One region of the Cryobacterium sp. TMT2-18-2 genome, then DNA from elsewhere that is predicted to be linked to it. Evidence: predicted binding sites of a transcription regulator. Region 1 holds the regulator's gene; the other holds the start of a gene.
The links. The regulator HrcA, encoded in region 1, represses chaperone genes, less so after heat shock. The targets are predictions, from matches to a motif close to TTNGCACTCGNNNNNNNCGAGTGCNAA.

Region 1 (7,391 bases):
CGGCGTGCTGATGACGGGAAGGCTGCGCAAGCTCATCCCGCGCCAGCAGTTCGACGTGCCCATCCAGGCCGCGATCGGCGCCCGCATCATCGCCCGCGAGTCCATCAGTGCCATCCGCAAGGATGTTCTCGCCAAGTGCTACGGCGGCGACATCTCCCGCAAGCGCAAGCTGCTGGAGAAGCAGAAGGAGGGAAAGAAGCGCATGAAGATGGTCGGCCGGGTCGAGGTTCCCCAGGAGGCGTTCATCGCCGCCCTGTCCGGTGACGAGCCCCCGAAGAAGAAGTAGACGGATGCGCCGCGCCACCTTCACCGATACCGCCGTCACCTACGCGTCCATCGGCGGCACCCTCGCCCCGGACCTGCTCCGGTTCCCACCCAAGGGCTACCGGCCCCTCGAACGCACCGTGCGCCTCGGCAGCGGTGAGGAGCGCTTCCAGCTGGCCTCGAAGTCGCTGATGACCTGGGGCGTGCAGCGGGGGAGCGGGATGACCGTCACCGACCTGCTGGACGGCACCGGCCAGCAGTACACGGGACTCGTCTTCGACGCCGACGGCCAGGCCGCCCGCGACCAGAAGTCAGAGCTGGACGAGGCCGTCTTCGCCGCGGACGGCACGCCCTACATCGTCAACGGCATGTCCGCGCACCTAACGACCAAGTTAGGCCCCTTAACCATCGACGCCCCCGTGCGCGTGGTCTACGTGATCGACGAACCCGACCGCCTCGGCTTCGCCTACGGCACTATGGCCGGGCACCCGGCCAGCGGCGAGGAATCGTTCATCATCGACAGACGCGAGGACGACTCGGTCTGGCTCACCATCCGCGCCTTCTCCCGCCCCAGCACCTGGTTCTACCGGCTGGGCTGGCCGTTCGTGCGGCGGCAACAGGCAAAAATCACCGCACGGTACCTACGCGCGCTGCATCCGATCGGCGCGGTCTAACCGCATGGGCAGTGCCCTTCCCGTCGGCGACCCCGCGCCCCGCGACGGCCTGCTGCCGGCCTCGGCCGCCGTGGGAGCAGCCCAGCGCGATTTCGGCGTCTACCTGCACGTGCCGTTCTGCCGGGTCCGCTGCGGCTACTGCGACTTCAACACCTATACCGCCACCGAGTTGCGCGGCGCAAGCCAGCATGACTATGCCGGTCAGGCGATCACCGAGGTCCAGTCGGCCGGCCGGATCCTGACTCAGTCGGGCGTGCCGGCCCGCCAGGCGGCGACCGTCTTCTTCGGCGGCGGCACCCCCACCCTGCTCCCGGCCGACGACCTGGTGCGGATGCTGGAGGCCGTGCGCTCCACCTGGGGGATCGCACCCGGCGCCGAGGTGACCACCGAGGCGAACCCCGACTCCGTCGACGCCGCCTATCTCGGCCGCCTCGCCGGGTCCGGCTTCACCCGGGTGTCCTTCGGCATGCAGTCCGCGGTGCCGAGCGTCCTGGCCACCCTCGAGCGCACCCACGACCCCGAGCGGGTGCCGCTCGTGGTCCAGTGGGCGCGCGAGGCCGGCCTCGACGTGTCCCTCGACCTGATCTACGGCACACCGGGGGAGACCCTCAGCGATTGGCGCACCAGCCTCGAGCACGCCATCCGGCAGGCTCCCACCCACGTCAGCGCCTACTCGCTTATCGTTGAGGAGGGCACCAAGCTGGCCCGCCAGATCAAGCGCGGCGAACTGGCCCCTGTCGACGACGACGTTCAGGCCGAGTTCTACGAGCTGGCCGACGACCTACTGTCCTCGGCCGGCTACGGCTGGTACGAGGTCAGCAACTGGGCGACGGATGACGCGCACCGCTCGCGCCACAACCTCGCCTACTGGCGCAGCCAAGACTGGTGGGGTGTGGGGCCCGGAGCCCACAGCCACATCGGTGGGGTGCGCTGGTGGAACGTCAAGCATCCGTCGGCCTACGGGGATCGGATTCGCGCCGGCGACTCACCGGCCGCCGGGCGGGAGACCCTCGATGCGGCCACTCAGGAGGTGGAGCGGGTGCTCCTGCTGACCCGAATCCGCGAGGGCGTCGTCATCGACTCGCTCAGCCCGCTCGGGCGCCACGAGGTGGCCGGACTCATCTCCGACGAACTCATCGACGCGAAAGCCGCCCTCTGCGGTTCGATCGAACTGACCCTCAGAGGACGCCTACTGGCGGATGCCGTCGTACGCCGCCTGCTCGCCGACTGAACTCAGTTCACGAACTTGATCGACAGCGGATACGTGTAGTACTCCCCCCGGTTCGCGGCTAAAGCGGCCATGATGCCGAACACGACCATCAGAACGAAGGCAGCCAGGAGTACGAGGTAGCCGACGAGGATGATCGTCAGGGCGCCGCCGACCGCGTAGGCGATCAGGAGCGTGAGCTGGAAGTTCAGTGCGGTCGCAGTGTGCGCCCGGATGAACGGGCCGCGGTCCTTGAGCACGATGTAGCCGATCAGAGCCGGCACGAAATAGAACAGAATGCCGCCGACGTGCACGAGGGTGGCCCACAGTTTTTCGTCGGCCGGGTTCATCGGGGTGGGAGCCTGGTACGGGTTGGCGGGCGGCGGTGGGGTGGAATTGGTCATTGGTGCTCCTTCTAAAGAAAAACCGAGTGCGCCGGGCTACTTGATCAGGCGCACAGCGAACGGGTACCGGTAGTGGTGGCCGTCCTTCGCCTGGAGGTAGCCGAGCACCGAGAAGACAACACCGAGGATGTACAGCACCCAGGCGAGACCGCCGATGACGCCGCCGATGCCGAACGTGAGGAAGCCGATGACCGTCGCAAAAAAGTTGATCGCGAAATAGCCGATCAGAAGCGTGATCTGAAAGTTGATCGCTTCCTTCGCCTCGACGCTGGTCAGAGGTCCGCGGTCCTTGAACAGCAGCCACAGCACCAGGGACGGCACGAACATGAGGATCCCGCCCAGATGAGCGAGGGACGCCCACTGGCGGTCATCCGCCTGCGTCAGGGGTGCCGACGGTCCGGGGGCGGCAGGCTGGTAGGGCGGTTGCGGTGGCCGTTGGCCCTGGTACGGATCATCGGGTCCGGGACCAGTGAAATTACTCATGATCATGCCTTTCAGTGCACCGGGGAAGAGGTGCTACATGCCTAAGTTACTGCGCCCCAACATTGGGGAGCAATGGGTAAGCCCAGCCGGTCGCGGTATGATTGGCAGTCACATACCGCGAGTGCCAATCGGTGCTGCACTCGCGACGCTGGGAGGAGGCGAGCGCCATGGTGTCCGATCGCAGTCTCGAAGTCCTGCGTGTGATCGTTCAGGACTACGTCGCCTCCCGCGAACCCGTCGGTTCTAAATCTATCGTCGACCGGCATTCCTTCGGGGTGTCGGCGGCCACGATCCGCAACGACATGGCCCTGCTCGAAGAGGAAGAGTTGATCGCGGCTCCGCACACCTCGTCGGGCCGCATCCCCACCGACAAGGGCTACCGCCTGTTCGTCGACCACCTCGCCGATCTGCGCCCGCTCTCGGCGGCGCAGCGCCAAGCCATCGAGACGTTCCTCGGTCAGTCGGCCGACCTCGACGAGGTGCTGGCCCGCAGCGTGCGGCTGCTCTCGCAGCTCACCCATCAGGTCGCCCTGGTGCAGTATCCGTCGCTGTCCCGCGCGAAGGTGCGCCACATCGAACTGGTGCCCCTGTCCGAGACTCGCCTCCTGTCGGTTCTGATCACGGATGCCGGACGGGTCGAGCAACGCGTCGTCGACCTGCCCCGGCCACTGGCTGAACCCGTTCTGATCGACCTGCGCACCCGGTTGAATTCTGCCCTGGTCGGGCTCGGCATGAGCGAGGCCGCCAGCACCCTCACCGGCAGCTCCCTCACCGCCGGCTCCGGCCTCGGCCCGCTCGAGCAACAGGAGGCGGTGGATCTGATCACCGGCACCCTGCGCGACCAGGTCGGCGCGAACAGGCAGGACCGGCTCGTGATGGCCGGCGCCGCCAACCTCGTGCGCACTGAGGAAGACTTCACCGGCAGCATTTTCCCGGTGCTCGAGGCCATTGAGGAACAGGTCGTGCTTCTGCGGCTGTTCGGCGAGATGGCCTCCGACCAGCACGGCGTGTCCGTCAGTATCGGCCGGGAGAATGCCCCGTTCGGTCTGGCCGAGACGTCCGTTCTCACCAGCGGCTACTCCTCGCAGGGCGGCAACCTGGCGCGCCTCGGCGTGCTCGGCCCCACTCGGATGGACTACTCGAACAACATGGCGGCCGTCCGCGCGGTCGCCCGCTACCTTTCACGCCTTCTCGGCGAGAATTGACCAGTTCCCCTCGGCCCAGAAACCGGCGGGACACCACATTTCAGAACAGACCTAGGAGAGCCAGCTTTGGCTGACCATTACGAAGTACTCGGCGTCGCCCGCGACGCCTCGACCGACGAGATCAAGAAGGCCTACCGCAGGCTGGCCCGGCAGCTGCACCCCGACGTGAACCCGGGCGCGGATGCATCCGAGCGTTTCAAATCCGTCACGCACGCCTACGACGTGCTCAGCGACGTCAAGCAACGCGACAACTACGACCGTGGCGGCAACGGCCGCTCGGGCGGCGGAGCTGCCGGTTTCGACGGCAACTTCGGCAACTTCGGCGACATCTTCGAGACCTTCTTCGGCGGCGGGGGGTCCAGCCGCGGGCCTCGGTCGCGCCGAGAGCGCGGCCAGGACGCCCTGATCCGGGTCGACCTCGACCTCGATGAGATCATCTTCGGCACGCACCGGGAGCTCGAGGTCGACACGGCCATCATGTGCGCGACCTGCGACGGCACGTGCTGCCAGCCGGGCACCGCGCCCGTCACCTGCGACATCTGCCACGGCACCGGCACCATCCAGCGCGCCGTGCGGTCGCTGCTCGGCAATGTCATGACGAGCAGCCCCTGCGGTTCCTGCCGCGGCTACGGTACGATCATTGCCACTCCCTGCGTCACCTGCCAGGGCCAGGGCCGTGTGCGAGCGCGTCGCACGGTCCCCGTCGACATCCCGGCGGGGGTCGACACGGGCCTGCGCCTGCAGATGCCCGGCAGCGGCGAGGCCGGTCCGGCCGGCGGTCCCAACGGGGACCTCTACCTCGAGATGAAGGTGCGCCACCACGACGTGTTCAGCCGTGACGGCGACGACCTGCTCTGCACCCTCGAGGTGCCGATGACGGATGCCATCCTCGGCAGGTCCGCGACCGTCAAGGCGCTCGACGGCGACATCGAGGTCGAGCTTAGGCCGGGCACGCAGAGCGCCGAGATCATCACGGTCAAGGACCGCGGCGTCAGCCGCCTGCGCGGGAACGGACGGGGCGACCTGAAGGTCGTCGTGCACGTGGTCACGCCGACCCGTCTCGACCACAAGGAGCGGGAGCTGATTGAGGCCTTTGCGGCCCGCCACAAGGCGCCGGCTCCTGCCCTCAGCGCCTTCCAGCAGGGACTTTTCGCCAAGCTGCGCGATCGGTTTCGCGGCTAGGCGTCGATGGCACACTTCTTCATCGATGAGGCGCTCCACGTCGCCGAGTGCGTGCCGGGGGCGGTCGTCGGCATCGGCGGCGCGGAGGCCCGGCACGCGGTCACCGTCAGCCGGATGCGCCCGGGCGAGCACCTGCAGATCGGGAACGGGGCCGGGCTCATGCTGGCCGCCACCGTTGTTGACGCAGATGCGAGGCTGCTGACCCTGCGCGTCGAGACGGTGACCGTGAGCGCGCTGCTGACGCCGCGCATCCGTCTGGTCCAGGCTCTCGCCAAGGGAGACCGGGACGAACTGGCCGTGCAGGCGGCCACGGAGCTCGGCATCGACGGGGTGATCCCGTGGGCCGCATCCCGCTCCGTGACGCGCTGGGAGGGTGCGAAAATCAAGAAGGGCCAGGATCGCTGGTCCAGCATTGTGCGCGAGGCCTCGAAACAGTCGATTCGCGCGTGGCTGCCCACGGTCGGGGCACTGGCGAGCACCAAAATGCTGGCCGAGCTGGCTGGCACCACCCGGATGCTGCTGCTGGAGCCCACGGCGAGCGAACGGCTGACCTCGCAGGCGGCGCCGACCGACGACCGGGATATCCTGCTCGTCGTCGGACCCGAGGGCGGCATCTCCCCGGCCGAGCTGACCCTGCTCGAGCAGGCAGGCGCCACCCGGGTGCGCCTGGGCGACAATGTGCTGCGCACCTCCACCGCCGGCCCGGCCGCTCTCTCCATCCTGAACGTGACGCTCGGCCGCTGGTAGCGCGTGAGCTTAAGATAGAGATATGTCTTCCACCGGCCAAGAACCGTCCATCTTCACTCGCATCGCCGCGCGCGAGATCCCGGCGACCATCGTCGCCGAAACCGAACGGATCATCGCCTTCACCGACATCGCCCCGCAGGCGCCCGTGCATGTCGTCATCACGCCGAAAACCTCCGAGTACAGCAACGTGGTCGAGCTCGCGGCCGGAGACCCCGGGCTGCTGACCGAACTCATCGAGGTGGCGGACGCTGTGGCGGCCCGGCTGTCCAACGGCCAGTTCCGGCTCGTGTTCAACACCGGTGCCAGCGTCGGGCAGACCGTTTTCCACGTCCACGCACACCTGCTCGCCCCGCAGGCCGCCGGCGGAACCCTCGGGGAGGGAACGCTTGGTTTCCGGTGAGCCCGGGCCCGGCCAGGCCGAGGTGCACATCACGGTCGACGGCATCGCCATGGTGCGCCTGCTCGGCGCCGACGACCGTCTGCTCGCCGCCGTCGAGAAGGAACACCCCCGCGTCAGCGTGCACGTGCGCGGCAACGAGGTGACCCTGATCGGTGAGACCGCGCATGTCGAGGCGGCGCGTCGCCTGATCGAGGAGCTCCTGCTCATGGTGCGCGGCGGGCGTGACCTCGTCGAATCCGAGGTGAGCACCTCCTCACGGATGCTCGACGAGGACAGCTCCACGAGCCCTTCCGAACGTCTGGGCCCGGCCATCCTCAGCTCCCGCGGCAAGAGCATCCGCCCCAAGACCATCGGACAGAAGGAATACGTGGACGCCATCGACACCGACACCATCGTGTTCGGGATCGGGCCGGCCGGAACCGGCAAGACCTACCTCGCAATGGCCAAGGCCGTGCAGGCGCTGCAGCGCAAGGAGGTCGAACGGATCATCCTCACCCGCCCGGCCGTCGAGGCCGGGGAACGACTCGGCTTCCTGCCGGGCAGCCTCACCGAGAAGATCGACCCGTATCTGCGCCCCCTGTACGACGCCCTGAACGAGATGATGGACCCGGAACTCGTGCCCAAACTGCTCGCAGCCGGAACCATCGAGGTGGCCCCGCTCGCCTATATGCGCGGCCGCACGCTCAACTCCTCCTTTGTCGTGCTCGATGAGGCGCAGAACACCACCCCCGAACAGATGAAGATGTTCCTCACCCGGTTGGGGTTCGGCTCGAAAATGGTCGTGACCGGGGACATCACCCAGATTGATCTGCCGGCGGGCTCGAG
Region 2 (7,391 bases), on a different contig from region 1:
ACGCTGCGTTCAACAGCGCGGAACGGGTGACCTTCACCGGGTCATTGATTCCGGCGGCGAGCATGTCGACGTACTCACCGGTCGCGGCGTTGAGGCCCCAACCGATCGGCAGGTTGCGCACCTTGTCGGCAACAACACCCGGCTCCATGCCGGCGTTGAGGGCGATCTGCTTGAGCGGAGCGTCGATGGCAACCTTGACGATGTTCGCTCCGGTTGCCTCGTCGCCGACCAACTCGAGCTTCTCGAACGCGGTCTTGCCGGCCTGGATCAGCGCAACGCCACCACCGGCGACGATGCCCTCTTCGACGGCAGCCTTCGCGTTGCGGACGGCGTCCTCGATGCGGTGCTTGCGCTCCTTGAGCTCAACCTCCGTCGCGGCGCCGGCCTTGATGACTGCGACTCCGCCGGCGAGCTTGGCGAGACGCTCCTGGAGCTTCTCGCGGTCGTAGTCGCTGTCGGTGTTTTCGATCTCGCTGCGGATCTGCTGGACGCGTCCGGCGATGGCTTCGGGGTCTCCGGCGCCTTCGACGATGGTGGTCTCGTCCTTGGTGATGACGATCTTGCGCGCGTTGCCGAGAAGGTCAAGCGTGACGTTCTCAAGCTTGAGACCGACCTCTTCGCTGATGACCTGTCCACCGGTGAGGATGGCGATGTCCTGCAGCTGGGCCTTGCGACGGTCACCGAAGCCGGGAGCCTTGACGGCGACCGACTTGAAGATTCCGCGGATCTTGTTCACCACGAGCGTGGCCAGGGCCTCGCCGTCGACGTCCTCGGCGATGATGAGGAGCTGCTTGCCGGTCTGGATGACCTTGTCCACGATGGGGAGCAGGTCCTTGATGTTGGAGACCTTGGAGTTAACGATCAGGATGTAGGGGTCTTCGAAGACCGCTTCCTGACGGTCGGGGTCGGTCACGAAGTAGGCGGACAGGAAGCCCTTGTCGAAGCGCATGCCCTCGGTGAGCTCGAGCTCGGTGCCGAGAGTGTTCGACTCCTCGACGGTGACAACACCCTCCTTGCCGACCTTGTCGATGGCCTCGGCGATGATCGCGCCGATTTCGGCGTCGCCGGCAGAGATCGATGCGGTGGCCGCGATCTCTTCCTTGGTCTCGACCTCTTTGGCGTTGGCGATCAGCTCGGCGATGACAGCAGCCGTGGCCTTCTCGATGCCGCGCTTGAGGCTGATCGGGTCTGCTCCGGCCGCGACGTTGCGCAGGCCCTCACGAACGAGCGCCTGAGCCAGGACGGTGGCGGTGGTGGTTCCGTCGCCCGCGACGTCATCGGTCTTCTTGGCGACCTCCTTGACGAGCTCGGCACCGATCTTCTCGTAGGGGTCGTCGAGTTCGATCTCCTTGGCGATGGAGACGCCGTCGTTGGTGATCGTGGGGGCACCCCACTTCTTTTCCAGCACCACGTTACGTCCGCGCGGGCCGAGGGTGACCTTGACAGTGTCAGCGAGGATGTTCAGGCCACGCTCAAGGCCGCGACGGGCCTCTTCGTTGAAAGCAATGATCTTTGCCATATGTGTTTCTCGTCCCTCCCGGACGTTACCAAAACGATGATGGGTTGGCACTCAAACAGAGAGAGTGCCAAGTCGATTCTGGCACTCTGGGGTCGAGAGTGCAAGTGAACGGCAGGGTGCTGCTGCTACGGCTACGGGACCAGCACGACCGTGCCTCGGTCCGACGGCACCAGCTCGATCCAGGTGTTACCGGCGGCGAGCCGAATCGTCACGCCGAAGTCATCGACAAGACGGATGGGGGCGGTTTGGTCGGCCTTGGACCAGACCGCATGCACGGACTTGCCGCCGGCCGACACCCAGGCTTCCCCCGAACCGATCATTGTCGTCGTGGGAACATCCCCGTAGGTGCCGTCGATCGCGACCCGCAGGACCAGGACGTTGGTCGCCCGCAGCTGCTCACCGGTGGCGTCGAGATCAGGGGCGCCCTCCTGCGAGCGCAGGTAGGCAGCACTGGCCGCATCCCACGTCCAGCCGGGCCAACGGGCGGTGGAGAAGGTGGAGTTGATCGCCGCGACAGGGGCGCCGTCGACGGCCGCGGACGATCCCTGCACGGTCGCGGAGTAGGCAAATTGCTGGTTCGGCGGCGGCACGGTGGCGTTCCGCGCGACGAGCGCTGAGGCCTGGAGGGTGACGTTGTGAGGGGCTTCCCGGTCATCCGAACGCGCGAAGAGACCGGTGTCGTCGGTATCGAAGGCGGCGCTGACGACATCCGTCGCGTCCATCAGGTCGATGAATTTCTGTTGGCCGCCGGAATAAGCCGCGATCCCGCCGAAGGGCGCGATGATGTCCGGGTCCATGGGTCGGATCGATCGCACCGGCCCGACGAGTTCGGGCACGTCGGAATGCCAGACCGCGACATAACGGGTCAGCCCGCCCTCGACCAGTTCTTCAAAGACGATGTCGGCGCGCTCGAGAGAGATCTGTGGCCTGGCCGCTTCGTGGTTGTCGATCTTCACCGAGAGGGCCGGGTTCTGGAGGCTCCCGGTCGGCACACTCGTGCCGCGCAATGGGGCGACCGCCGGGTCTGCGGCCGACTCGAAGGTGGAGTTCCAGGGCGTGCCGGTTGAGCTTGCCGACGGCTTCGGCGCGTCACTGGCGCATGCCGAGACCAGCAGAAGTGCCGGCAGAAGGACGACCCCGAGCATCCGGATGGACCGAATTCTCGGTGCCGCACTTCGTCGCTGCGCTTGAACCACTAGTTTCGCTGTCACGCCCCCAACCTAACGCGGCTGCACTGCCGCGCACACTCACCCCGGAGCGACCCGCCCCTTCGGTCGACCGCTGGGGCCTCCCCCGCTGGATCAGATCGGACGAACCGCTTCTGCCTGGGGCCCCTTTGCCCCTGTACCCAGTTCGAAGATGACGTGTTGTCCCTCTTCCAGAACCTTGTAGCCGTGCATATCGATGGCCGAGTAGTGGACGAAAACGTCCTGGCCACCTCCATCGACGGTGATGAAGCCGAAACCCTTTTCAGCGTTGAACCATTTGACGGTTCCGTTCGCCATGTGTAACTCCTTGTTGCTGAATTCGTCGACACGCGCCCGTTGGCCGTACCGGGCCTGGCGCAGGGATTGCGTCCATTGCATTCGCCCGATGGAATACGTCTCCTGCGAGAACGCCCGGGCAAACACGATGAAGGACCATTTCTCAATTTACGGAAGCTCCGGAAGAACGAAAGGGGGTTGACGCGCGAGCGCCCGACGTATAAGCGACGGCTATTCGGCCGGCTCGTAGTCGGCGCCGACGACAACGGTCAGGTCCGCCGCGGAATCGGCGAAATCGCTTGAGAGCAGCACCTCCGAGCCGGGCAGTGACTCCGCGACTCCGCGGGCCGCTCCCTCCAGGGCCGCGTCGGCGTAGTAGACCGTCGTGGTCTGCACATCCTCCGTGCTCGCGTTGTCCAACTCTTCGATCGTCCAGCCCTCCGCCTCGAGGACATCGCCAACGGACCGGGCGATCCCCTCACCAGCGGTCCCGTTCAAAACGGTCACGGTCGAGTCAGGGTCCACGGTCGCGGCCGGCGTCGGCACCGACTCCGACGCCGACGCCGACGCCGACGCCGGAGTGTCACTCGGAGTGGCGCTCGGCTCGGCCGCGCTGTCAGTACTCGTCGCGGTGCCCGGCAACTCGAAGTTCAGGTTGTTGTTCAGGACGGCCAGGCCGACGACTCCGCTGCCGACCAGCAGCACGGTTGCACCGAGAGACCACCACACCGCAACCCAGCCGCGCCCTTTCTTGCCGGGCGCGCGGTGGGCCCCCACCCGCTCCAGGGAATGCGGGAGGTGGTCGAAGCGGTCTTTCGCGTAGGAGTTCGGCATCGTGAGGCTGGTCAGATCCTTAGTGGGCGGTGATGAGACACGGGCAGGGTGCGGGTCAGGGAGTCAATCGGTGGACTGTAGCGACCGGCTCTCCCGCGCCTGCGACCGGGCGTCGCGCATCCGCTGCAGGCGTTTCACCAGCATCGGGTCGTGGGCCAGGGCCAGCGGCGAGTCGATCACAGCGCCCAGTAGTTGATAGTACCGGGCGGCCGAGAGGGCGAACTCGGCCCGGATCGCCTGTTCCTTGGCACCGGCGTGCTGCCACCCCTGCCGCTCGAAGGCGAGGATCGACCGGTCGCGGGCGGACAGGCCTGCCGGGGAGGAGGACTCCGAGGCAGGCTCCGCGGGAGTCGACGAACCGGGAGTTCCGTCCACGTGCCACCTCCCTCGATCTCTGCAATCCTATTTGTCGATGCCTGCGTACTCGCTGGGCCGTTGTGCCGTGCTGTCCACGGTGGAAAAACCTGCCTGCCTCCCGATCGAGGAATACCGCCGCGGTCTGGCGAGTTTAGTGTTGGTACGGACAGATTTCGGCCTCTCCGGGGTCGAGCAGGAAGGAATGGAACATGGACTACGAGGTCGAGAAGTCGGATGCGCAGTGGCGCGCTGAGCTGAGCCCCGAGCAGTACGCCGTACTTCGCGGCGCCGCCACCGAGCGGGCGTGGGCCGGCGAGCTCCTCGATGAGGGCCGCTCCGGGATTTACACCTGCGGGGCTTGCAATGCCGAGCTGTTCAAGAGCGGCACGAAGTTCGACTCCGGTTGCGGCTGGCCGAGCTTCTACGAATCGGTGCGTCCCGAGGCCGTTGAACTCCTCGAAGACCGAACCCTCGGGGTTGTGCGCACCGAGGTGCGCTGTGCGAAGTGCGGCTCGCACCTGGGCCACGTCTTCGACGACGGATTCGGAACGCCCACCGGCGACCGGTACTGCATGAACTCCATCTCGCTCAATTTCAAGCCGGTCGAGTAAGCGTTGTCCGACCTCCTCGATACGGTCGGTCATCGACGCTCCCACTCCAAGGTCACCGGGCAGGTGCCGAGCCATGCGGAACTGCTGCCTGTGGTGGCTGCCGCGGCCCGTGTCGCCGACCATGGCGCTCTGCGCCCGTGGCGGCTGATCGAGTTGCGCGGTGACGCGCGGCGTCGCCTGGGCGAGGCCATGGTCGAGGCCGCCGGGCTGAACGGCACCGAAGCCGCCAGGCTCGCCGCTAAGCCGCTGCGCGCCGAACTTCTGATCGCCGTGGTCGCGAGCCGTCGCGAAAGCGACACGGTGGCGGTCTGGGAACAGGACGCCGTCGCGGCGGGTGTCGCCCACATGCTGAGCCTTCTCCTCGCCGCCCAGGGCTGGGGCGTCATGTGGCGTTCCGGCGCCCTGGCCCGCACGCAGCCGGTGAACGACGCCCACGGCCTCGCGGCCGCGGAAGAATTGCTCGGTTGGCTGTACGTCGGGGGCATTCCGGCCGATGCAAAACCGGGCGTGCGCTCACCGATCGATCCGACAAATTTTCTCAGCGCCCTCGAGGACACCGTCACCGAGAAAACCACGATCTGAAGCGATGAAAGTAGAGGGCCGGCCACGGGACTTGAACCCGTAACCCCCACTTTACAAGAGTGGTGCGCTACCAATTGCGCCAGGCCGGCATGAGGCGATCGACGCCTCGACTCACCATCCTAAATGACGAACCCGTGCTGCGCCGCCATCAAAGCGGGGCGCCTACCCGGCCGGTGCCGGCTCGGGGGTTGGCGTCGAAGTGGAGTAGGTCGCGCCGGCCGCCTGTAGCACGAAGGCGGCGAACTCCCTCGGGTCGTCGAGTGCGCCGACGTACTGCTTTCCGTTGACGAGCACGGTGGGTGTGCCGGTGATGGCCTCGACCTCGGTGTTCGGCAACGGACCGGACAGAGCCCGGTCCGTGGATGCGATGACCCACGATTTGAAGGTCGTGTCGTCAATGCACTCGTTGATCTGCGACACCCGGTCGCTCACGCCGGCGTCCTTCACGAGGCCCTTGATGGCCGCGTCGTCGTGACCGGCGGTGCCCTCCTTGGGCTGTTCCTGGAACAGGATGGCGTTGAAGTCGTAGAAGTTTGCGGGGGCGTAATTGGCCACACATGCGGCGGCGTTTGCAGCCCGAAGCGAGTATTTCGTGCCGGAGGACTTGTGGGTCAGGATCGAAACCGGGTGGATCTCCACGGTCGCGGCACCCGACGTGACCCACTGGCTGATCTGGTCACTGTTGGCGGCCTCAAACTCGCTGCAGAACGGGCAGAGGTAGTCGGCGTAGACGCGGATGTCAGCCACCGTGCCGGTCGCATCCGGCTTGGACGGTATCGGCTTGGCCTCGGGCTGGAGCGCGGAGGTCGTGACCGGGGTCATCCCCTCGGAGATCAGCACGCCGTCACTGGCCATGTTCGCCGGACCGGGGCCGATGGGGGGAATCGAGTTGATGATGACCACGGCGATGACCGCGGCAATGGCGACGCCGGCGGCGGCGATTCCGCCGCGCAGGGCGACCCGGTAACGGCGGTCCTTTTTCTTCTGCTCCTCGCGGATCCGCTTGGCCTTGGTGCGCACCGCGTCACGTCGCTGATTCTTAGAAGGACGGCCGTCGCCCGATCCGCCAATAGTCATGAATGCTCGCTCCGAGTAGTTAGTGCAGAGGCAAGCCATTTGCGAATGCCTCCCAAATAGTAGGTCCCCTTTCTGGGAAACGGCCAGACGGGGCCTGCGGGCGGGCTCCGCCGCAGAATTCCCGCCGTCGCCGCGATCCCCCGACATGACATACTGAGGAAGTTGACCTGTCGCACATGACGCGTGGCAGGCGTAGTAACCCATCACAACGGATCGTCCGGCACGTACCTGCCGGTGAAGGAGAAATCAACCATGGCTTCAGTCACGTTCGACAAGGCGACCCGCCTCTATCCGGGTTCCTCTATTCCCGCCGTTGACAAGCTCGACCTGTCGGTTGCCGACGGCGAGTTTCTCGTGCTGGTCGGCCCGTCCGGCTGCGGCAAGTCCACGTCCCTGCGCATGCTCGCCGGCCTCGAAGAAGTCAACGAAGGCAACATCTTCATCGGTGAGCGCAACGTGACGGATGTCCCGCCGAAAGACCGCGACATCGCCATGGTCTTCCAGAACTACGCTCTGTACCCCCACATGACGGTCGCCGAGAACATGGGCTTCGCGCTCAAGATCGCCGGAGTCAACAAGGATGAGCGCGCCGCCCGCGTTCTCGAGGCCGCCAAGCTGCTCGACCTCGAGCCGTACCTGAGCCGCAAGCCGAAAGCTCTCTCCGGTGGCCAGCGTCAGCGCGTCGCCATGGGCCGGGCCATCGTGCGTCAGCCCCAGGTGTTCCTGATGGACGAGCCTCTGTCGAACCTCGACGCCAAGCTGCGCGTGCAGACCCGCACCCAGATCGCTTCGCTCCAGCGCCGCCTCGGCGTCACGACGGTCTACGTGACCCACGACCAGACCGAAGCCCTCACCATGGGCGACCGCATCGCAGTCCTCAAGGATGGCGTGCTCCAGCAGGTCGGCACGCCTCGCGACCTGTATTCG

Region 2: a site for HrcA is predicted at 1,564-1,590, ahead of groL (chaperonin GroEL). Genes of this name have one in related genera too.

What each region holds. Positions count from the first base shown of each region.
Region 1 is NZ_SOFU01000010.1:43,026-50,416, reverse strand. Features, by position in the region: gene lepA (translation elongation factor 4) at 1-286, shown strand, start outside; gene E3O22_RS03045 (DUF1990 family protein) at 291-938, shown strand; gene hemW (radical SAM family heme chaperone HemW) at 943-2,169, shown strand; gene E3O22_RS03035 (DUF4870 domain-containing protein) at 2,172-2,549, opposite strand; gene E3O22_RS03030 (DUF4870 domain-containing protein) at 2,586-3,032, opposite strand; gene hrcA (heat-inducible transcriptional repressor HrcA) at 3,200-4,237, shown strand; gene dnaJ (molecular chaperone DnaJ) at 4,304-5,419, shown strand; gene E3O22_RS03015 (16S rRNA (uracil(1498)-N(3))-methyltransferase) at 5,426-6,166, shown strand; gene E3O22_RS03010 (HIT domain-containing protein) at 6,189-6,566, shown strand; gene E3O22_RS03005 (PhoH family protein) at 6,616-7,391, shown strand, end outside.
Region 2 is NZ_SOFU01000036.1:206,451-213,841, reverse strand. Features, by position in the region: gene groL (chaperonin GroEL) at 1-1,519, opposite strand, end outside; gene E3O22_RS12155 (DUF3048 domain-containing protein) at 1,651-2,730, opposite strand; gene E3O22_RS12150 (cold-shock protein) at 2,821-3,024, opposite strand; gene E3O22_RS12145 (LytR C-terminal domain-containing protein) at 3,235-3,837, opposite strand; gene E3O22_RS12140 (DUF3263 domain-containing protein) at 3,901-4,212, opposite strand; gene msrB (peptide-methionine (R)-S-oxide reductase MsrB) at 4,404-4,805, shown strand; gene E3O22_RS12130 (nitroreductase family protein) at 4,809-5,387, shown strand; tRNA gene E3O22_RS12125 (tRNA-Thr) at 5,404-5,476, opposite strand; gene E3O22_RS12120 (thioredoxin domain-containing protein) at 5,550-6,464, opposite strand; gene E3O22_RS12115 (ABC transporter ATP-binding protein) at 6,717-7,391, shown strand, end outside.